Linked DNA regions of Desulfobacula toluolica Tol2. The protein of the gene in region 1 interacts with the protein of each later gene in a pairwise test. Links are inferred from orthologs where the notes say so. Each region holds a gene or a part of one and is shown in the gene's direction. Other genes may lie near its edges.

Evidence for each region.
Region 2: the proteins of rplL (region 1) and parC interact in binary tests that used the Escherichia coli proteins (3 or more experiments, as listed by UniProt). The link is inferred for Desulfobacula toluolica Tol2 from one-to-one orthologs.
Region 3: the proteins of rplL (region 1) and dnaE interact in binary tests that used the Escherichia coli proteins (3 or more experiments, as listed by UniProt). The link is inferred for Desulfobacula toluolica Tol2 from one-to-one orthologs.

Annotation. Positions count from the first base shown.
Region 1 is NC_018645.1:4,076,809-4,084,319, reverse strand. Bases 4,531-7,511 are described here. They hold rplL (50S ribosomal protein L7/L12), read left to right. Parts: upstream 4,531-5,816; coding sequence 5,817-6,206; downstream 6,207-7,511. Other genes in these bases: rpoB (DNA-directed RNA polymerase subunit beta), read left to right, coding at 6,323-7,511; rplJ (50S ribosomal protein L10), read left to right, coding at 5,231-5,755; rplA (50S ribosomal protein L1), read left to right, coding at 4,531-5,062. Also shown: TOL2_RS18655 (LysM peptidoglycan-binding domain-containing protein), read right to left, coding at 1-595; tuf (elongation factor Tu), read left to right, coding at 1,436-2,629; rpmG (50S ribosomal protein L33), read left to right, coding at 2,647-2,805; preprotein translocase subunit SecE, read left to right, coding at 2,960-3,328; transcription termination/antitermination protein NusG, read left to right, coding at 3,344-3,874; rplK (50S ribosomal protein L11), read left to right, coding at 3,923-4,345; more of rplA, read left to right, coding at 4,370-4,530. UniProt on the Escherichia coli protein: The binding site for several of the GTPase factors involved in protein synthesis (IF-2, EF-Tu, EF-G and RF3). Is thus essential for accurate translation.
Region 2 is NC_018645.1:1,697,635-1,705,201, reverse strand. The notes cover bases 2,090-5,126. They hold parC (DNA topoisomerase IV subunit A), read left to right. Parts: upstream 2,090-2,489; coding sequence 2,490-4,763; downstream 4,764-5,126. Other genes in these bases: mltF (membrane-bound lytic murein transglycosylase MltF), read left to right, coding at 4,767-5,126; parE (DNA topoisomerase IV subunit B), read left to right, coding at 2,090-2,490. Outside these bases: TOL2_RS07810 (class I adenylate cyclase), read right to left, coding at 1-407; more of parE, read left to right, coding at 550-2,089; more of mltF, read left to right, coding at 5,127-6,149; TOL2_RS07790 (Rne/Rng family ribonuclease), read left to right, coding at 6,409-7,567. UniProt on the Escherichia coli protein: Topoisomerase IV is essential for chromosome segregation; it is the principal protein responsible for decatenating newly replicated chromosomes. It relaxes supercoiled DNA.
Region 3 is NC_018645.1:2,466,415-2,475,036, reverse strand. What follows is about bases 1-4,092. They hold dnaE (DNA polymerase III subunit alpha), read left to right. Parts: upstream 1-370; coding sequence 371-3,892; downstream 3,893-4,092. Other genes in these bases: TOL2_RS11390 (BON domain-containing protein), read right to left, coding at 3,896-4,092; guaB (IMP dehydrogenase), read left to right, coding at 1-364. Also shown: more of TOL2_RS11390, read right to left, coding at 4,093-4,474; TOL2_RS11385 (hypothetical protein), read right to left, coding at 4,486-4,743; TOL2_RS11380 (TerB family tellurite resistance protein), read left to right, coding at 4,945-5,754; tRNA (N(6)-L-threonylcarbamoyladenosine(37)-C(2))-methylthiotransferase MtaB, read right to left, coding at 5,765-7,093; tRNA 2-thiouridine(34) synthase MnmA, read right to left, coding at 7,090-8,157; TOL2_RS11365 (4Fe-4S dicluster domain-containing protein), read right to left, coding at 8,157-8,588. UniProt on the Escherichia coli protein: DNA polymerase III is a complex, multichain enzyme responsible for most of the replicative synthesis in bacteria. This DNA polymerase also exhibits 3' to 5' exonuclease activity. The alpha chain is the DNA polymerase catalytic subunit.

The DNA of each region.
Region 1 (7,511 bases):
CAGGCCCTGTCAGCCTTTTTATCTCTTTTTTTACATGCGTATTCAGGGTGATGGGTATCTCATCGTGTTGACCGTTAACTACAATTTGGCGGGATGCGTAAATTTCAAGAATCCTTTTGGATATAAGGAATCTGATATCTTCTTTTTGCTGATTGAATTCGGGATAAATGTCCGGATCAATTTCAAGTATGGAATAATAAGCCGAATCAAGGTTGGTCAGTGCTTCTTCCAATTTGCCTTTTTCCCACATCTGCTGGGCATAATTACAAAGATCCAGCGCCTGGTCAATTTTTTCCTGGGCTGAGAGATCGGATTCTTTTTCAAGATCTGATTCATTTGGATCAGTTTTGGTTTTAGCCTGATTTTGTAAACAAGAATTCGAGGTGGTGCAGTTTAATTTGGATTCACTTGATTTTTCAAGGGAGTGTTTAATCAATTTAGTGTCGTTTAAAGTAGTATTGTTTACAATTGATTTTTCAGGCTCATTGATTCTTTTTAGAATATCTGAGGAGCTATTTTTATTGTGCGTATATTGACAACCTGCCGTGATCCAAAGAATAATCAATATTAGAGCAAGTTTTGTCTGCTGAGCCATTTGTCTCCTCGATTTTTACAATGATTTTTAATTTGCCCTAATTATAAAATTAATAAGAGGATGTCAAGGATATATGAATTATTTATCCAATGGGTGTATCCCTGTATTTTAAACAGTTTTTTTTACTCAGTAGGGTTAACAAATAGATGATTTTATCAAATCAGAAGGTATGCTTAGAAATTAGAAGCAAAAAGGATTTAATTTGATATTAAGGCCGTTTTTTAGGCTAATATACCCGTAAAATTCTGTAAATCAAGAGTTGATTATCATGAGTTGCTCTGCTATTATCTCCCGGTCTTTTTGATGTGACAAAATGTTGCAAATTTAAGGTAAGCCGATATAGCTCAGTTGGTAGAGCATCTCACTTGTAATGAGAATGTCCTCCGTTCGATTCGGGGTATCGGCTCCAAAAAAAATGGTGGGGTTCCCGAGTGGTCAAAGGGATCAGACTGTAAATCTGACGGCTCAGCCTTCGGAGGTTCAAATCCTCCCCCCACCACCAGTATGTTGTGTAGGAGATCTTAAAGCGTTGTTTTGGTGGATCGTTACTACATGGCTAATTATAACGGTTAGCTATTTTAGTTCATTATTTGCGGGAGTAGCTCAGTTGGTAGAGCTTCAGCCTTCCAAGCTGAATGTCGCGAGTTCGAATCTCGTCTCCCGCTCCACTTCTTTCGATCTTCACTTGAATAATGGTTTGAGTTAAAATTTAATTAATTTGAATCGCCTTTTCGGGCCCATGTAGCTCAGTCGGTAGAGCGCTTCCTTGGTAAGGAAGAGGTTCACCAGTTCGATTCTGGTCATGGGCTCCAAAACAACGGCAGAAGGAGCTAATTTAGGATGGCTAAAGAAAAATTTGAGCGGACCAAGCCGCATGTGAACATAGGAACAATCGGTCATATTGACCATGGAAAGACTACGCTTACAGCAGCGATCACCAAACTTGCAGCAATGGGTGGTCATGGTACATATGTGCCGTTTGATGAGATTGACAAGGCGCCCGAGGAAAGAGAGCGTGGTATTACAATAGCAACAGCTCATGTGGAATACGAGACAGCCAATCGTCACTACGCACATGTGGACTGTCCCGGCCATGCTGACTATATCAAGAACATGATCACAGGGGCAGCCCAGATGGACGGTGCGGTTCTTGTGGTAAGTGCTGATGACGGTCCAATGCCGCAGACAAGAGAGCATATTCTTCTTGCCCGGCAGGTAGGTGTTCCCTCGATTGTTGTGTTTTTGAACAAATGCGACATGGTGGATGACGAAGAATTGATTGAGCTGGTTGAAATGGAGCTTCAGGAGCTTCTTGATACCTATGAATTTCCCGGCGACACAACACCGATTATCAGAGGCAGTGCGCTTAAAGCGCTTGAAGTGGAAAGTGCGGATGATGAAGCTGCCAAACCGATTTTTGAGCTTCTTGATGTTCTTGACTCTTATGTTGCAGAGCCTGAAAGAGATACCGCAAAACCATTTCTGATGCCCATTGAGGATGTATTCAGTATTTCGGGTCGTGGAACTGTTGTTACCGGAAGAATTGAACGTGGTATTATTAAAACCGGTGAAGAGGTTGAAATTGTCGGTATCAGGGATACTGCCAAAACAGTGTGTACCGGTGTTGAAATGTTCAGAAAACTTCTGGATGAGGGTCAGGCAGGCGATAATGTCGGGCTTCTGCTTCGCGGAACCAAACGTGACCAGGTCGAAAGAGGACAGGTTGTGGCCAAACCCGGAACAATTACTCCTCATACGAAATTCAAAGCAGAAATGTATGCATTGAGCAAAGAAGAAGGTGGTCGTCATACTCCGTTTTTCAGTGGTTACAGACCCCAGTTCTTTTTCAGAACAACAGATATTACGGGTGTTTTGACTCTTGACGAAGGCGTGGAAATGATCATGCCAGGGGATAATGCAACTATTAACGTGGAATTGATTAATCCCATTGCAATGGAAAAAGAACTCCGCTTTGCAATCAGAGAGGGTGGACGTACCGTTGGCGCCGGTGTTATCGGTGAAATTGTAGAGTAGAGTCCTAAGGAGTTGATATGGACAGAGTGATCATTGCTCTTGCTTGTACAGAGTGCAAGAGAAGAAATTATACAACGACTAAGAATAAGCGGAAAACTCCTGATAAAATAGAGTTTAAAAAATACTGTAAATTCTGTAATAAGCATGTGATGCATAAAGAGACAAAGGTTAAATAATAATAGTTTGCAGGTCAGTAGCTCTAATTGGTAGAGCGCCAGACTCCAAATCTGGATGTTGGGGGTTCGACCCCCTCCTGACCTGCCATATTTTAAATTATGCCCCTATGTTTGGTTAAAAGGACTCGGGTGGCAAAGTTGACTTAGGAGTTTTATGTCACGGTTACAGAAAAAGAAAGCTTTAAGTGAAAAGAAGAAGAAGCCTGTGACGGAAAATCAGACAGATTTATCTGCCGGGTCTTCAAAATTTTCAAGTTCAAAATCGTCAACTGTGACAAGCCCTTTGAAAGCAAAGCGGGAAAAAAACTTGGCTGATGCTAAAGTCGGTGAGCCAAATTTTATCCAAAAGGCAATGGAATTTTTCAGGGAGGTCAAGGTTGAGTTGAAAAAGGTAACTTGGCCGACAAAAAAACAGACAACCGGTACAACCGTTGTTGTGATTGTTTTTGTTTTTGTTGTTGCAGCGTTTCTCGGGCTTTTTGATCTCGGCCTTTCTAAGCTCGTTCAGGTTGTCCTGACATAAAATAAGGGAAGTAACATGTCTCTAAAATGGTATGTCGTGCATGTATATTCAGGTCATGAGCAAAAAGTAAAACTTACTTTGGAAGAAAAAATAGAAACTTCCAAACATCCTGAGAAATTTGCTGAGATTCTTATTCCGACGGAAAATATTGTTGAGCTTGTAGATGGAAAGAAAAAAGAATCTTCGAGAAAATTTTATCCTGGGTATATTTTGGTCAGGATGCATCTGGATAATGAGACATGGCATATTGTAACTTCCACTGCAAAAGTTACTGGTTTTCTGGGTGGAAAAAACAAGCCGGCACCCATAAGTGACAAAGAGGCTCAAAGCATTGTTGATAAGATGCAGCAAGGTAAGAATAAGCCTCAACCAAAATACTTTTTTGAACCTGGAGATGATGTCAGGGTTATTGACGGACCGTTTTCAAATTTTAATGGTACTGTGGAAGATGTGTCTCCTGACAAGGAAAAAATTAAAGTTCTGGTCAGTATTTTTGGACGTGCAACCCCTGTGGAACTTAATTTTATACAGGTTACCAAAATATAATACCAAGATATAATATGGTTAAATAGTTAGTTTCAGGAGTTAAAAATAATGGCAAAAAAAGTAATGACACAAATAAAGCTTCAGGTTGAAGCAGGAAAAGCCAATCCATCTCCCCCCATCGGTCCTGCCTTGGGTCAGCATGGCGTAAATATTATGGATTTTTGCAAAGCTTTTAATGCAAAAACCGCCAATGATGCGGGATCTATTATTCCTGTTGTCATAACGGTTTACCAGGACAGGTCTTTCAGCTTTATTACCAAAACGCCACCAGCATCAAGATTGTTGCTGGCTGCCGCAAAAATTGCAAAAGGATCGGGAGAACCCAATCGGGATAAGGTCGGAAAAGTGACCAAAGATCAGCTTATTGCAATTGCCGAAACCAAAAAAGAAGACTTAAACGCCTCAGACATTGACGCAGCTGTTAAAATTATTGCAGGTACAGCTAGAAGCATGGGGATAGAAGTAGTTTAACTTTAAGTAAAAGAGTGATGAAAAATGCCAAAGCGGAGTAAAAAACATACAGAAGCACTTAAAAAGGTCGATAGACTGGTCCAGTACGATCCAATAAATGCCTTGGAACTGGCAGTTTCTTCAAGCTATGTAAAGTTTGATGAAACAGTTGATGTTGCCGTAAGATTAGGCGTTGATCCGCGGCATGCCGATCAAATGGTTCGCGGTACTGTCATATTGCCCAACGGGCTTGGTAAAGAAGTAAAAGTATTGGTTTTTGCAAAAGGTGAAAAGGAAAAAGAAGCACTGGATGCAGGAGCTGATTTTATTGCGGATGATGAGACCATAAAAAAGATTCAAGACGGATGGTTTGGTTTTGATAAAGCCATTGCGACTCCTGATATGATGGGTGCTGTTGGGAAGTTAGGTCGTATACTCGGGCCTCGCGGACTGATGCCAAATGCTAAAACAGGAACGGTTACCTTTGAACTTGAAAAAGCGATAAATGAGTTAAAAGCAGGTAAAATTGAATTTCGAGTAGAAAAAGCCGGTATCGTTCATGTACCAGTCGGAAAGGTTTCTTTTGGGGCACAAAAATTACTTGAAAACGTCAAAGCCTTTATAGATAAGTTGGTAGCACTGAAACCTGCAGCCAGCAAAGGGACTTACTTGAAAACAATCAGCGTGTCTTCGACAATGGGTCCTGGTATAAAAGTGGATCCCCTATTGGTAAAATAGATTGTTTAAATAGATTTTTAACCCTGTCATAGACAGTAGGTGCGCTTGTATTTTGAAAGTGCATAATCGGATTTGCCGGCCTGCCGAGACAGAAGATAATAAAATTTTGTTTTGGTTTAGTTGGCACCTTCGTCAAAAATATTATTAATGGAAGGAGGTGTAATAAAAATGCTGAATATTTCCCAAAAAAAAGAACAGGTTAAAAGGCTATCCCAGGAATTTTCTGAATCTGAGATTTCAATACTGGTGGACTATAAAGGTTTGGATGTATTGAAAATGACGGATCTTCGTTTGCGTCTCAGAAATGAGGGTGTTCGAATTGAAGTTGTAAAAAATACTTTGTTGAAAAGGGCATCTGAAGGTACGGATGCAGCCTTGATGAAAGATTTTTACAAAGGTCCCAATGCCATTGTTTTATCACAAGATGATCCGGTTGCTCCGGCAAGGATTCTGGTTGATTTTGCCAAAGATAACGATAAGCTTGAAATTAAAGCAGGTGCATTAGCAGGAAAGCTTCTCAATTCTGAAGAGATAAAACAACTGGCGAAAATGCCATCCAGAGAAGAGCTTCTCGGTAAGCTGGTTTATACGCTTAATGCGGTTCCAACCTCAATCGTCAATGTTCTTTCCGCTGTTCCACGATCTTTTGTTAATGTTCTCAATGCTATTAAAGATCAAAAAGAAGCTGCATAAGCAAGCATATATAAAATTTTAGAAAAAGACATTCCATACAGTTTTATTTAGGAGAAAAAAAATGGCCGATACTACAAAAGAAGATGTAATTGAATTCATATCCAGCATGAGTGTTCTTGAACTTTCCGAGCTTGTGACAGAGCTTGAAGATAAATTTGGTGTAACTGCTGCCGCCCCCATGGCATTTGCAGGCGGTGCAATGCCTGCTGTTGGCGATGCAGGTGCTGCGGCAGAAGAACAGACCGAATTTGACGTTATCCTTGAGACCTTTGGCGATAAAAAAATTAACGTTATCAAAGAAGTAAGAGCGATTACAGGGCTTGGTCTTAAAGAAGCCAAAGCTTTAGTGGAAGAAGCGCCTAAAGCAATTAAAGAAGGAATTCCAAAAGAAGAAGCTGATAAAATTAAAGAACAATTAGAAGGAGCCGGGGCTCAGGTTTCTGTAAAATAGTTTTATGAAATAAGTTAGCTTACAAAGATTTAAGCTGCATAAAATTTATGCGGGGGCAAGGCAATAGTGCCATGTCTCCGCTTTTACGGTTGGAAAAACTCACACTGGGAGATATCATGACCGGTAGTCTTTTGACAAATAAGCGTATTAGAAAAGAGTTTGGCAGCAGAAGAAAAATAATTGATATTCCTGATTTGATAGGCATGCAACGAAATTCTTATGAGAGTTTCCTTCAAAAAGATGTTTTGCCTGAAGAAAGGGAAGTAAAAGGACTCCATGCTGTTTTTAAATCTGTTTTTCCTATTAAGGATTTTACAGATACATCATCATTGGAATATGTTTCGTATTCCTTTGGTGAATCAAAGCATTCCATGAAAGAATGTACTTCAAGAGGAATGACCTATGATATTCCGGTGAATATCAAGGTCCGGCTTGTTGTTTATGACAATGACAAGGACACGGGGATTTCAACGATTCGAGATATTAAGGAACAAGAGATTTATTTTGGTACCATCCCCTTGATGACCCGGCAGGGAACCTTTATTGTTAATGGAACTGAAAGAGCTGTCGTAAGCCAGTTACATCGTTCCTCAGGTGTATTTTTCGATCATGATAAAGGGAAAAATTATTCTACGGGAAAAATTATTTATAATGCCCGAATTATTCCTGTCAGAGGATCCTGGATTGATATGGAAATTGATGCCAAGGATATTGTTTATATAAGAATAGACAGGCGGCGAAAATTTCCAGTGTCTATCCTTTTTAAGGCCTTTGGCTATACCAGTGAAGATATTTTGGATTTCTTCTATAACCAAGAACATATTATTAAAAAGGATGGATCGTTTTTTAAAGAGTTTTCCCAGGAAAATCTCAAGCGCCAAAGAGCCAGTTTTGATATCAAATCTCCAAAGACAGGAGAGATTATCGTCAAAAAAGGAAGAATCTTTACAAAACGAGCGTTACGACAGCTGGCTGACGATGGGCTTGATTATATTCCCATCTCGGAAAGTGAATTGATTGGAAAAGCTTTTGCAGAGAATATTGTTGACGATGAAACCCAGGAGATAATTTTAAAGGCTGGCGATCTGATTGGCGAAGACAGCTTTGAATATATGCTGGAAAAACAGATCAATGACTTTAATATTCTTTATGTTGATCCCAGAAGTTCTGATTCCATAAGGAAAACCCTTGTTTTAGACAAAATGGAGAAAAAAGAAGAAGCCTTAATGGATATCTACCGGCGGCTTCGACCCGGAAATCCTGCAACCATTGAAGTTGCACAGGATTTTGTCGATCATCTTTTTT
Region 2 (7,567 bases), 2.4 Mb from region 1 along the record:
AGCCCCCTGTAAACAAGCCTGTAAGCAAAAAAAGCCCCTTTACCTTCAAATTCAAGCAATTTTGTAAAAAAATAACTGAGTTCATTAAAGTGCAGGCCGGGACGAATATAAGCACAGATCCTTGCACAAACTGAAGCGGATGCTTTCATGCCCTGCAAGAATCCCTCTTTATCTGATGGATCTGCTAAAAGAGCATGAATTTTATGTTGAATGGTCTCAAGGCTCCTCTTTGCATTGTTCCTCAAATGAAAATGATAGGATGTGATTCCTGCTAAAACCGCTATAATTGCATCTGCTGGATCCAACTGCTCTGCTATTTCGACAATAATAGTTTGTTTTTCTTCAGATAATTTTTTCCATTGGGCTTCAAACATATTGAAATCAAAATCTTTGAGTACAGCATCCATGATGAATATAGTCTTTCCATTTTTTACATTTATAAATAAAAATGCTATAGGATATGTTTAAAAAAATTACAGCTGCTTAACTTTATACCACAACAGAATCATTTATGCACAACAGAATCATTTATGCACAACAGAATCATTTATGAAATTATTTGAACTTAACACAGAAAATAAAAAAAATGCTGCGGCCTATACTGCCGAATCAATTGAAGTCTTAAAAGGGCTTGATCCGGTCAAAAGAAGACCGGGTATGTACACTGACACTTCAAGCCCGGATCACCTGGCATTTGAAGTTATTGATAACGGTGTGGATGAAGCCATTGCAGGATATGCCGACCGGATTGATGTGGTGTTAAAGACAGATCAATCCCTTATTGTTTCGGATAACGGGCGCGGGATGCCTGTGGATATTCATCCTGAAGAAAAAGTCTCCGGGGTGGAATTAATCATGTCAAAACTTCATGCAGGCGCAAAATTTTCCAATAAAGACTATAGCTATTCAGGCGGTCTGCATGGTGTTGGGGTGTCTGTTGTCAATGCATTGTCAACAAATTTAACAATCCATATTAAAAGGGATGGAAAAGAATATTGTATTGGTTTTAAAAACGGCTTTAAAACCGAAGAGCTGACAATTGTCAAAGAAATCGACAAAAAAGAATCCGGAACATCTCTTCAATTTTACCCTGACATGTCTTATTTTGATATCCCTTTATTTTCAAAAACAGCTTTAAAAACTGCCTTGAAATCAAAAGCCATTCTCTGTAAAGGGCTTGTCACAAGTTTTTATGATGAAACATCTGGTGAAAAAGAAACCTGGAAATATGATCATGGAATTGATGATTATCTCAGTGAAAATTTAAAAGAAAAAAAATGCATATTCTCATCTCCTTTTTCAGGAGATATTAAAGGAGATGATCTTCAACTCATATGGGCGGTTAACTGGACCATGGACACCGGCCCAAACCCTGAAGAAAGCTATGTCAACCTTATTCCTACACGATTAGGCGGAACCCATGTAAACGGTTTCAGATCTGGTCTTTTAGAATCTGTAAAAGAATTTTGCAAGTTTCAAAATCTTTTGCCCAAGGGTTTATACCTGGCACCTGAAGATATCTGGAATAAAATCGGTTATATCCTGTCCGTCAAACTTAGCGACGCTCAATTTTCCGGACAGACAAAAGAGAGACTGTCTTCGCGTCATTGTGCCAATCTGGTGAATATTCAGGTCAGGGATGCCTTTAGTTTATGGCTGAATCAAAATATTGAACAAGGTGAAAAACTGGCAAATTTTGCCATTGAAAATGCAAAAAACCGAATTAAAAAAGCCAATAAAGTGACTAAAAAAAGGTCATCAAACGGCACTACCCTTCCGGCCAAATTATCAGACTGTTCGAGTGTTGATCAAGAAAGGCGTGAATTGTTTTTTGTGGAGGGAGATTCTGCGGGCGGCTCGGCAAAACAGGCAAGAGACAGGCGGTTTCAAGCCATTATGCCGTTACGCGGTAAAATTTTAAACACATGGGATATGGAATCTTCCGCCATTGTTGAATCAATGGAAATCCGGAATATTTCACAGGTTTTAGGCGTCATACCCGGTTCTGATGACATTTCAAAACTCCGGTACAATAAAATATGCATCCTGGCGGATGCCGACTCAGATGGATTGCATATTGCAACGCTGGTATGCGCACTGTTTTTAAAACATTTTCCAAAAGTTGTAAGCCAGGGTCATGTTTATATTGCCATGCCCCCATTATACAGAATTGACGTGGGCAAAGAAGTTTTTTACGCATTGGACGACTCGGAAAAAAACAATATTATCAAACGAATAGACCGGCGCAAAAAACATGGCAAGATAAATATCCAACGGTTTAAAGGGCTGGGTGAAATGAATCCGGCACAACTCAAAGAGACAACCATTTCACCGGATTCCAGGAGACTTGTCCGGTTGTCTGTAAACGGCAGTTGTAAAGAATCACTAAAAGAGGTCTACGAGGTCATGGATATGCTTTTGGGTAAAAAAAGAGCAAAAGACAGAAAAACCTGGATAGAAACCAACGGCAACATAAAAGAGATTGAGTAATGAAAGATACGCTTCCGTCAGCCATTGATGATTATGAAAAAATACCTTTCCAGGATTTTGCCGAAAAAGCGTATTTGAACTATTCAATGTATGTTATTCTAGATCGTGCCCTGCCCCATATCGGTGACGGTTTAAAACCGGTGCAGCGAAGAATTGTATATGCCATGAGTCAACTGGGATTATCGTCATCAGCAAAATTTAAAAAATCAGCCAGAACCGTGGGAGATGTGCTGGGTAAATTTCACCCTCACGGAGATACGGCCTGCTATGAAGCCATGGTTCACCTGGCACAACCTTTTTCCTTAAGATATCCTTTGGTGGACGGCCAGGGAAACTGGGGTGATCCCAATGATCCCAAATCTTTTGCAGCCATGAGGTATACGGAATCTCGTCTGTCACAATATGCACAAATTTTTCTTCAAGAACTGGATCAGGGTACTGTGGACTGGTCACCGAATTTTGACGGAACTCTCAATGAACCCAAAATTCTTCCTGCACGCCTTCCCAATATTTTACTGAACGGCTCAACCGGTATTGCCGTGGGAATGGCAACCAGTCTTCTTCCCCATAACCTGAGGGAAGTGGCAAAGGCCTTGATACATTTAATTGATAATGAAAACGCGGATCTTGATCAAATCTGCAAATACATCAAAGGCCCCGACTTTCCAACGGACGCTGAGATCATCACTCCCTCTGAGGAGATAATAGAAAGCTACAGGACAGGAGCCGGCCGGATAAAGATGCGTGCCGTATTTCATGTGGAAGATTCGGAAATAATCTACACAGCCCTGCCCCATCATGCTTCCACGGAAAAAATATATGAACAGATTGCAGCTCAGATGGAAGCAAAAAAACTGCCAATGATAAGCGACATACGAGATGAATCAGACCATGAAGAGCCCACACGGCTGGTTGTTATTCCAAGATCAAAAAATCTGGATCTGAACGCGTTGACAGATCATTTGTTTGCAACAACCGATCTTGAAAAGTCTTACTCTTTCAACATGAACCTGATTGGAATCGACGGCAGGCCCAAGGTTAAAAACCTGCTTGAAATATTGACGGAATGGCTTGAATTCAGAGCAGAAACAGTAAGAAAAAAAATAAACTTCCGGTTGGAAAAAATTTTAGACCGGCTCCATATTTTAGAGGGATTGCTCACCGCTTTTTTAAATATTGATGAAGTGATTAATATTATCAGAAATTCTGATCATCCAAAAAAAGATTTGATAAAGGCCTTTTCATTAACTCAAATCCAAGCTGCTGCAATTCTGGAAATCAGGCTTCGCCAGCTGGCCAGATTAGAAGAAATTAAAATCAAATCAGAACTCAAAGACCTGGAATCCCAAAGAAAAGAGCTTGAAAAAATCCTTGGGTGTGAAAAAACATTCAAATCCTATATCAAAGAAGAAATAAAAGCAGATGCAAAAAATTATGGAGATAAAAGACGATCTCCCTTGCAAAAACGCAAAGAAGCGGAAAAATTTTCTGTTACCGATTTAATGGACATTGAACCGGTCACCATTATTTTATCAAAAAACGGCTGGATTAGATCGGCCAAAGGGCATGAGATAAATCCTGAAACGGTTAAATTCAAATCAGGAGATTCGCTTATGGATTGTTTAAGAACCAGGAGCGACAAACCCATTATTTTTCTGGACAATACCGGCAGAAGCTATATGCTGTTTTCCCATTCACTTCCTTCTGCACGGGGAAATGGCGAGCCATTAACAGGTCAATTGTCAATTGCACCCAATGCACATATCAAATTCATGCTGTCAGGAGCAAGTAACGATTATTTTCTGGTCGCTTCCGATAATGGTTACGGATTTATCATAAAATTTACCGATTTTTTGACCAATTATAAAAACGGCAAAGCTGTAATCAATTTAAAAGAAAATCATGAATTATTAAATCCTGAAAATATTGTTGATCGTGAAAAAGACAGCATTGCTGCGTTTTCATCTCAAGGCCGATTATTGATATTTACATTAAGCCAACTGCCAAACCTGAAAAAAGGACAGGGCAATAAAATTATTTCCATATCTAAAAAGAACTTAAACTCAACACCCCCTGAAAGGCTCAAGATCCTTAAAATTGTGCCGTCAGAATCTAATATTATAATTTATTCCGGCAAGCACTTCCTGAAATTAACCCCCGGGAATCAAAAAGATTATACAGGAAGCAGGGGACAGAGGGGAAAAAAGCTTCCCCGTGGATACCAAAATGTCGATCGGGTGGAAATAATACCGATTAACCCTGTTGACGAGTAAAAGATGAAAAAATTTTATTTGCAGTATTTTATTTTAATTCACCTCCTGGTGTTGACATTTTTTTTTGTTTTTTTTTCTGCATTGATTCATAACAGGGAAATCGATCTGAATTTAAGCCATCTGGAAAGAATCAAAAAAAACCGCGTTCTGCGATTTATCTCCACCAACTCCATAAAAACCTGTTACTGGTATAATAACAGGCTCACAGGATTTGAATACGATCTTGCCAGAGAATTTGCCGATTTCCTTAATGTTGATCTTGATATTGTTACCCCTGGACGGAATAATATGTTTTCTTATCTTGAACAGGGAAAAGGAGATTTTATCGCAGCCGGACTTGCCATAACAAAAAAAAGGCTTGAGGATGTCAATTTTTCAATTCCTTATATGACCGTTCAACAGCATATTGTTCATCACAAACTGGTTTTCGGGCCAAAGAATATTGAAGACCTTAACTTTCAAACAATAGATGTTCCTCGCGGCACATCTTATCATGCCAGGCTGGAGGAAATTAAAAATTCAGGCATTGACTTAAACTATATTCTTCATGATAATATCCCGACAGAAGACTTAATCCAAATGGTTTCCAACCAGGAAATCAAATTTACAGTCACCTACGATACAATGGCATATCTAAATCAAAGATATTATCCGGATATCCGAATCGGGATTCCGGTTCAGGAAAAAGAATATCTTGCCTGGGCGGTTAACAAGAATGATTCACAACTGCTGGAGCAGATGAATAAATTCTTCTTGTATGCAAATGAAACCGGAATCTTAAACCGAATAAAAGATAAATATTATTCCAATATTGAAAATACAGACCTGTTTGACTTGAAAATATTTCATCATCGAATCAAAACCCGGCTGCCAAAATACAAAAAAATAATTATGGAAGAATCCATGAAATATGATTTTGACTGGAAACTTTTGGCAGCAGCCATTTACCAGGAATCCCATTTCAATCCAAATGCAATAAGCTTTACAAATGTCAGGGGGTTGATGCAGGTTACAACGGCTACAGCAGAAGAAATGGGGATTGAAAATCGTCTAATACCGGCACAAAGCATTAAGGCCGGGATAAAATATCTTGATAAAATGGCTAAACGCTTTGATCATCTTGAGGATGAGTATGAAAGAATGCTGTTTGCTCTGGCCAGCTATAATGTCGGATATGGACATGTGATGGATGCCGTACAGATTGCCGAAGACATGGGGTTGGATGGAACAAGATGGCATAATTTAAAAGCAGTCCTGCCATTATTGTCAAAATCAAAATATTATGCAAAAACCCAATATGGTTATGCAAGAGGTTGGGAGCCGATTCAATATGTTGAACGCATACTTACCTATTTTGATATCCTTAAGCAAAAAAAAAATCATTGAACATTCAATACTATTTTTGCTTTATTGAATTTAACAATCAGACATTAAAAAATACTGATAAAACCGTTTAAAACGTTAAAACCCAAGGTAAATCCTTGATAAGCAAATAAAATAAAGATATCTTGATGAAAACAAATAAAGTCTATCAAAGAAATAAAAAATTTGACTTGATTCGTTCAATTTATTAGTTAAAAACTCAATAATTTTAATGAAATTCACAACTAACAAAGAATAAAAACACTATTCAAGAGAAAAATTAATGACACAAAAAATTCTGATCAATGCTTTAGATTCTGATGAAAACAGAATTGTTGCGCTAAAAGATAACAAACTTGAAGAATTTCACATTGAAACCACTGCAAAACAGGTCACACAGGGCAATATTTACAAAGGGATTGTCACAAGAGTCGAACCCAGCCTTCAGGCGGTGTTTGTGGATTATGGCGAACCTAAGAATGGTTTTCTTCAAAAAAACGAAATCCATAAAGACTATTTTCAGGATGTTGAAGCTGGTGAAAAGGCCCTGTTTAAACTTATCAAAAAGGGCCAGGAACTGATTGTTCAAGTTACAAAAGATCCCATAAGCCAAAAAGGGGCCATGCTGACAACCTTCATCTCCCTGCCCGGAAGATTATCTGTTCTGATGCCGGGCAATTCAACAAAAGGGGTGTCCCGGAAAATCAGTGATGAGGATGAGCGAAAGAGACTTGTCGGTATCATAAAAAAAATGGATATTCCTTCAGGATTCGGCATGATTGTCAGGACTGCCGGAAAAAACGCCACGAAAACCATGCTGACGGCTGATTTAAAATACCTGATGCGAGTATGGAATAATATTGACAAAACTTCAATCAAAAGCCCTGCCCCTTCGTTGCTTTATAAAGAGCAAACACTTGCCGTTCGATCCTTAAGAGATTATTTAACATCGGATATTAAAGAAATTCTCATCGACAGCCCTGAAATTTTTAAAGAGGTAAAAGATTTCATTGGGGTTATCGCTCCCAAACAAAAAAAAATAGTCAAGCAGTTCAAGGGCGAAAAACCCATATTTACCAAATATCAGCTTGAAGATCAGATTGCCTCTATTTATAAAAGGGAGGTAACCCTCAAATCCGGGGGGTTTCTGGTCATTGAACAAACAGAAGCCCTTGTTTCCATTGATGTTAATTCAGGAAAATCCACCAAAAAGAAAAACATAGAAGAAACCGCTTTTCATACCAATCTTGAAGCATGCGAGGAAGTGGCCCGGCAATTGAGGCTGCGCGATATGGGCGGTCTGATTGTGGTTGATTTCATAGACATGAAAGAGAGCCGCCATAAGGCTGAAATCACCAAAACACTGAAAAAAAACTTAAAATCCGACAAGGCTAAAACAAAAGTAGGGGGCATCACAAAATTTGGTTTACTGGAAATGTCAC
Region 3 (8,622 bases), 1.6 Mb from region 1 along the record:
CCCGGGTGAAATTGTTCTTTATCAGGGGCGGTCCTACAAAGCCTATCGGGGAATGGGATCAGTTGAAGCAATGAAAAAAGGCAGTTCAGACCGTTATTACCAGAAAGATACAGGTGAAGACGATGAACTGGTTCCCGAAGGTATTGTCGGCAGAATTCCTTACAGGGGCACGGTTAAAGAAAATATTACCCAGATGATCGGCGGACTTAAAGCTGGAATGGGATATCTGGGAGCCGCTACTATCAAAGAGCTTCATGAAAAGGCCAAATTTATTAAAATCAGTTCGGCAGGGCTTAAAGAAAGCCATGTGCATGATGTTATTATTACCAAAGAAGCGCCAAATTACAGAATTGAAAGTCACTAATCTCAAATGAGCAACACTACGTCACCATTTTATCACCTTCATCTTCATACCGAGTATTCATTGCTTGATGGTGCCATAAGACTGGACTCCTTATTCAAGAAATGCCATGAATATGGCATGGATGCCGTATCCATGACAGATCATGGCACCATGTTCGGTGTTGCAGAGTTTTATGAAAAGGCCAAAAAGCAATCCATAAAACCCGTGATCGGGTGCGAGGTCTATGTTGCCCCAAGAACCTTGAATGACCGAACCCAGATGGATCATAAGGGATTGAGCCATCTGGTTCTTCTGGCAAAAAACCGGGAAGGATATGCCAATCTTTGCAAACTTGTTTCCATTGCCCAGCTCAAGGGCTTTTATTATAAACCCAGAATTGATAAAGAGCTTCTGGTCAACCATTCCAAAGGCTTGATCGGGCTTTCAGCCTGCCTTAAAGGGGATATTCCCAAGCATATTCTCCAAAACAAGATGGATGAGGCTGATGATGCGGCCAGGTTTTATTTGAACACCTTTGGCGAGGATAATTTTTTTCTGGAAATCCAGGAAAATGGAATGGATATTCAGCATAAGGTAAATCAAGGCATACTTGATATCAGTGACCGGCTGTCCATTCCCATGGTTGCCACCAATGACTGCCACTATCTTTCCAAGGGTGATGATGTTGCCCATGAAATTTTGCTGTGCATACAGACAGGAGATACCCTTAACAATCAGAACCGGTTTAAATTTGATTCAGACCAGCTCTATTTCAAATCTCCTGAGGAGATGATCCAAACATTTGGCAAGTATCCGGGTGCAATTGAAAACACACGCGAAGTCATAGCCAAATGCAATGTTGAGTTTGATGACAAGACCTATCATTTTCCGCGTTATGCCCAGTCTGAAGATGAGTCTGAAGATGACCTTTTCAAGCAAAAAGCCCTGGAAGGGTTTGAAGAAAGGCTCAAACTCATAAAGCAATCCAACCCGGACATTGACGAGCAAATGTACAGGGATAGAATTGATTATGAGATCGGCATTATCCTTGATATGGGATTTCCCGGATATTTTCTTATTGTTGCAGATTTTATAGAACATTCAAAAAAAATCAATGTGCCGGTAGGTCCGGGAAGAGGTTCTGCCGCTGGCTCCATGGTGGCCTATGCCATGGGAATTACAGCCCTGGACCCAATAGAACACGGCCTAATCTTTGAAAGATTCTTAAATCCGTCCCGTATCAGCATGCCGGATATTGATGTGGATTTTTGTATTGAAGGCCGGGACAAGGTTTATAAATATACCATTGACCGGTATGGCGGCCCTGAGTATGTCTGTCAGATTATTACTTTTGGAAGGCTTAAAGCCAAGGCTGTTATCAGGGATGTAGGAAGGGCCATAGGGGTTCTTTTGTCCGAGGTGGATGAAATTGCCAAAATGATTCCTGATAATGCCAAGAACCTTACAAAGGCCATTGAAGAAGTTCCGGCAATCCGGGACAAATGTGCAGAATCTGAAGAAAAAACCAAGATGCTTGAGGTTGCCCTTCTTCTTGAAGGATTGCCAAGGCATGCCTCCACCCATGCGGCAGGTGTTGTGGTTGCCGACAAACCATTGAACGAATATCTCCCATTGTACAAAGGCAAAGAGGGAGAAACCGTGACCCAGTTTGATATGAATTATGTTGAAAAGCTTGGTCTGGTTAAATTTGATTTTTTGGGATTAAGAAACCTTACTGTTATCAAAAATTGTATTGAATTGATTAAAAAGCAAGGGAAAACTCCCCCGGATCTTTTGAATCTTGATTACAATGATGCAAAAACTTTTGAGTTGTTACAGAGTGCTGATACAACAGGCGTGTTCCAGCTTGAAAGTTCAGGTATGAAAGACTTGATTTTACGGCTCAAGCCTGCAAGTTTTTCCGATATTGTCGCCTTGGTTGCCTTGTACCGGCCTGGACCTTTGGACAGTGGCATGGCAGACTCCTATGTTGAACGTAAAAACGGCCGCGAAGAAGTTGTGTATCTGTTTGATGAACTGGAACCGGTATTAAAAGAAACCTATGGGGTGATTCTTTACCAGGAACAGGTCATGAAAATTGCCGGCGTATTGGCAAATTATACCATGGCGGATGCGGACGGGCTTAGAAAAGCCATGGGGAAAAAGATTGTTTCCATGATGGAAGAGCATCGCGAACTTTTCCTGAAAGGGGCAAAAGAAAATAACCATGATCTTCAAAAGGCTGGTGAACTATTTGATTTAATGGAAAAATTCGGCGGCTATGGCTTTAATAAATCCCATAGTGCGGCTTATGCCCTCATTGCCTACCAGACCGCTTATTTAAAGGCTAATTTTGCCATTGAGTTTATTGCTGCGTTAATGACCAGTGAAAGAAGCAATTCCGATGCTGTTATCAAGTATATAGATGAGTGCCGTAGCCATAAAATAAAGGTGCTGCCGCCGGATGTAAATCAGAGTGATGCTCATTTTACCGTATCTGACGGATGTATCCGGTTTGGTCTTGCAGCCGTGAAAAATGTTGGTGAAGCAGCTATTGAATCGATTGTTGAATCAAGAGAAAAAGACGCTGGTTACGAAAGCATTTATGATTTTTGCGAACGGGTTAATGTCGGAAAGGTTAACAAAAAAGTCCTTGAAGCATTGATCAAGTGCGGGGCTTTTGATTTAACCGGTACTCGGCGCAGCCAGATGATGGCAATTCTTGAAGATGCCCTTGATCACGGCTCCAGAATTCAAAAGGAAAAAGCTGATTCACAAATGGATTTGTTTGCAGATTCAAATATGGGGACTGCACTTCCCGTGAGTACGCCAAAGCTTCCGGATATTGAAGAATGGGATGATAATATGCTTTTGTCCCTGGAAAAAGAGTCTTTGGGATTTTATATTACCGGACATCCTCTTGATAAATATGAAGATACGATTCAAAAATATACCACTGTGAACTCAGTTAATATTAATGATGTTGCTGATGGAAAAATGATTCGTATGGGCGGTGCCTTAAAAATCCTTAAGATTCATAAAACCAAAAAAGGGGACATGATGGCATTTTCAGCCATCGAAGACCAGTTCGGAAGCATTGAGGTTGTGGTATTTCCCAATCTTTATGCAAAAAGCCACACTCTTCTGACTGGTGATAATATTGTTATCCTGGAAGCAGAGGTTCAAAAAAATGAAAATATTACAAAGCTTATAGCGGAAAAAATTGTTCCAATTGAGCTGGCCTCTAGCGAATGGACCAATGGCGTATTGATCAATGTTAATGCGCAGGATGCGTCTTCAGATACGCTTGAAAAACTTAAATCAATTATTGAAACATTTCCTGGAGAGTGTACCGCTTGTTTAAAAATAGAAATTGATGATAAGCCGCCGGTACTGGTTAAACTTTCGGATGAATACAATACCTGTTCTGATCCCTCGTTTTTCGGCAGAGTAAGCGACCTGCTGGGCAAGGGTTCCATTGAAACCAGGTGTGCCCCGGTTAAAGAAAAACAAAAGAAAAACAAACCCTGGCTTAATAATAAAAATTGAAAATCAATTGCTCACTGACAGATTGTCAACTATCTGCCGGTTTCCGGCAATTTTGTATACAATATAAAGAACCTTGTCTTTTTCTCTTTGTGTTTTAACAATCCCCGTCAGTGTGACCACATTATTATTTGTGTCAACGTCAATATTTGTTGAACGGATCTCAGGTGTTTTTAAAAGTTCGGTTTTTATTTTGCTTGTCAGAACAGTATCATCAAAAGCCTGACCTGCGCTTGTTCTACCTATAATTAACTGGTTTTCAACCCGTTGAACCCCTTCAACTCCTCTTGCAATGTCTGCCGCCATTCTTTTTTGAGATGAAGATTCAACAACCCCGATCAGGTATACCACCCCTTTTAGTACATCCACATCAATATGCCGGGCTTTTACAAATTCATCTGCAATCATTTTGGATTTAACGGTTGTACAAATCACTGAATCATCCACCATAGTACCTATGGAGCGTTTGTCCGTCACGCCCTTATACCCTCCATATGCAGCACCACCGACGACCGCAGCACCACATCCGGTAAGAATCAGGGCGATTGTCAATACAAAAAATAAAATCAAATTTTGAAAATTCATTGCATACCTCCTTAGTCAAAATCTTTAAAATCAAGGTCTTCAAGATCTGATAAATCCATATCCTTGAGCAAATCATCTTCATCCTGTATGATATTATCGTTAACAATAGAAGGCTTTTTTTCAGTTTTAACAGGAGCTTGTCGAACCTCGATGTCTTTTCTCTTTTGAAAAAACTTATCTTTTAATATAATACCAACAATATAAAGTAAAAATCCAAAACCTGCTATATTAAGAAAAATTATTATTTCAATGATTTTTTTAGGCAGCATATCCTTCAGCTTTGTTTGGTTAATCGTTTGACGCATAAAGCAAATGTGTTTATATATAATCTTTAAAAAGGAAACAAGGTTTTTGATTTTTTTTATATAATAGTCTTAAAAAATTCAAACACAGACTTTTATACTTTGTTGTGGGCAAATCTTAAATGAGATACCAGGTTTGCCCTTGACAGTTATTTGAAAGGAAAGCAAATGAGTTGGCTTGGCAAAATGATCGGGGGAACCATTGGGTTTGCATTGGGTGGTCCTCTGGGTGCTGTGGCAGGGGCTGCATTCGGGCATACGTTTGTGGACAAAAAAGAAAAGGCATATCTTTCATCAAGACCCAATATTCATGGATCAGGTTTTCAAAGACCTGGATCACAACAATATGGATCACAGGACACACTCTCTTCCAATGAAGAGGCTCAGCTTGTTTTTTTTACTGCCGCCTTTTCCATGCTGGCTAAAATCTGTAAAGCAGACGGCGCTGTAACCGAAAATGAAATTTCTGCAATTGACACATTTATGAAACGCGATCTTCAGCTTGATTTCAACAGTCAACAAACCGCCCAGAATATTTTCAGACAGGCGGTTCATTCTTCTGAAAGCTTTGATGCCTTTGCCCTTCAGTTTTATTCGGTCTTCAGATCCCAGCCCCGTATCATCGAGTTGATGATGGATGTATTGCTGAGGGTTTCTGCCGCAGACGGAAGCATTTCCAGCCGGGAAGAAACCATGCTTTTATCAGCCACAAGGATTTTTAATTATTCTGATACAGACTATGCAAGGCTTAAATCAAAATATGTCAAAGAAACCAATAAATATTACAATGTTTTGAAATGTGATGAGAGCGCATCCAATGAAGAGATAAAAAAACAGTATCGAAAGCTTGTTACCGAATACCATCCAGATAAAATTGAATCCAAAGGGCTTCCTGAAGAATTTATAAAATTTGCCAATGACAAGTTTAAGGAAATCCAGGAAGCTTATGACCATATAAAAAAGGAGCGGCGGCTATAGGCATTTTTTCCTATTCTATAATTTTCCCCATAATGTTCATATGTTTATCACATTGTTCAGGGACAAGGTTAATTATTTTTCCTTTGAGTTGATTAGCATGATTTTTGTTTAAAAAAACAGTGAGGTAATTTGACGTTACTGCTTTGAGCAGACCTGTTTTCATATCAGGCTTGTGTTGCACAAGACCTTCGAGCCTCTTGTTCAGATTGGCGTCAATAAAGGCCTTTCGTTTTATTTTATCAAGCTCTCTCATTGCCACACATCGTTTTTTAATGACACCGGCATCAACCTTGTCATCAAAATGATAGGCTGGAGTACCTTTCCTGGCGGAAAATGGAAAAACATGAAGATAGGATATGGGAAGTGCTTCAAGAAGATTATAAGTGTTTTCAAATTGTTTTTGGGTTTCAGAAGGGAATCCGATCAATGTGTCAATCCCAATGCCTGCGTTGGGTATGGTTTCATGAATTTTATGGATGATTTCTTTAAAGAAACCAACATCATAGGGCCTCTTCATTTTTTTTAAAATATCATCATCTCCGGACTGCAGGGGAATATGGAAATGATCACATAAAATATTTCCCTGTCCGGCAAGATTTATAATCCCATCATTGAGTTCTGCAGGTTCAATGGAACTGAGTCTTACCCTGTGAACAGGCCGTTGATCATTGATTTTCTCAAGCAATTGCACAAGCGATGATTTTTTTTCAAGATCAAGGCCGTACATGCCAGTGTGTATTCCTGTAAGGATAACCTCTTTAAATCCCGAACGGTCAAGCTCATTTAAATGTTTAAACACCTCTTTTTCCGGCATGCTCACGGAAGCTCCCCTGGCATGGGGGACAATGCAATAGGTGCAAAATGCATTACACCCATCCTGGATTTTAAGATATGCCCGTGTCATTTCCCCTTTTACTGCATGATCAAACCCGTGAAAAATATTTGCTTTGTTGTGATCTGTTTTTTTAAATGTCAGGGGGGATGCGTTCTCACAAATGTCCGTAATATGCTTTGCAATAAGGGTCTTGTCTTTATGGCAGACAATGTGACCGGTCTTACTCATATGCTCAATTTTGTTTATCTGATCAGGGTCGGTCTGGGCATGACATCCTGTTACAATTACGGTTGCATTTGGATTTTCTCTGATAATTTTACGAATGGCCTGCCTTGACTGCATGCCTGCCTTGGATGTAACAGCGCAGGTATTGATGACGAAAACATCTGCAGCCTGCTTTTTTTTGGCTTTTTGCCAGCCCTGTTTTTCAAGGCTTAACGCAATGCCATCACTTTCATATTGATTGACTTTACAGCCTAATGTTTGGATATAAAATTTTTTCATTGAATAATGCCGGCTCCAAGGACCCTGGCATCCTTATAAAATACGGCTGCCTGTCCGGGAGTAATCGCATTCTGGGGTTCATCAAACACAACTTTTACTGTAGCCCCTTTCAAAGAGAGACTGGACAAGGCGCCTTTGTGGCTATATCTGATTTTAGTCATAATGTTGGCCATCATATCAGTTGTAATATTGGAGATATTTTTTTGATCTGAAACATTCCAGTTTATCTGGTCAACAATCATTTTTTTTTCAGACAGATCTTCTTTAAAACAGACCTCGAGAATATTATTTTTAACATCAATCTTTTTGACATAATAGGGTTCTTTTGCAGGGCAGTCTATGCCGCGTCTTTGTCCTATGGTAAATTTATGCAGTCCCTTGTGACGGCCCACTATTTTTCCGTGGTGGTTTATAATATTGCCGGGTTTGGGATGATGACCGGTTTTATCAGTTATAAAACCGGAAAAATCGTTGTCATGAATAAAACAGATATCCTGGCTTTCACTGGGGTGAATGGGGATCAGATGCTTTGAGTCGGCAAATTGTTTAACCTCTTTTTTTGTCATTCCTGCCAATGGAAAAATAATTTTTTCAAGTTGGCTTGCAGATAAAAGGGAAAGAAAATAACTTTGGTCTTTTAACGAATCCATCCCTTTTTTAAGATAACAATGACAAATCGTTTTATCTGGAAAACAGATGGGGTTGATTATGGTGGCATAGTGTCCTGTGGCCAGAAAATCCGCTCCCATATTTTGGGCGTGCTTAAGCAGTTCCCCGAATTTTATTTCTTTGTTGCAGATAATGCAGGGATTTGGCGTTTTGCCCTCAAGATATGTCCGGATAAAATAATCAACAACTTTTTTTTCAAACGCATCTGAAAGATCAATGCAGGTCACTGGAAACCCAAGCTGTTTTTCAAGCCGTGCCATATCTGCCAAGTCTTTTTCATATCCGGTTGTAAAATGAATGCCGAAAACATGCTTGTATTTTTGTTTTAAAAGATAGCCGGAAACAAGAGAATCAATCCCGCCGCTTACAGCAATTGCAATAACAGGATGCTTCATCAGACAAGTGCTTGGGTTTCTTCAGAGAAAAGTCCCATTGCCCGTGTTGGGCAGGTTACAATACAAAGCTCGCATACGCTGCATTTTTCTTTATCAAAAATAACTTCCATCTCAGGTCGTTTGATATAAAGAGCGTCAGTCGGGCAGACTGCTGTGCAAGCCCCGCAATGGGTACAGATTTCCTCGTTTTTATAAATTTGATGTTCCGGGCTGGAAATTGAGACTCCCTGATCTTTAAGGAATTTCACCCCTTTGTTGAACGCAGCTTTGGACTCTGATGAAATCTGCATAACCATGTATCCCTCTTTTTTATTGGATATCTGGGCACGCAAAATATTAAACAAAAGGTCATATTTTTTTGTTAACTGGCATACTATCGCTTTTTGAGTAACCTCTGCAGGGAAATTCAGTATGATTATCTTTGAATACAATTTAAACCTCCGATTTTTAACCGATACAAATAAT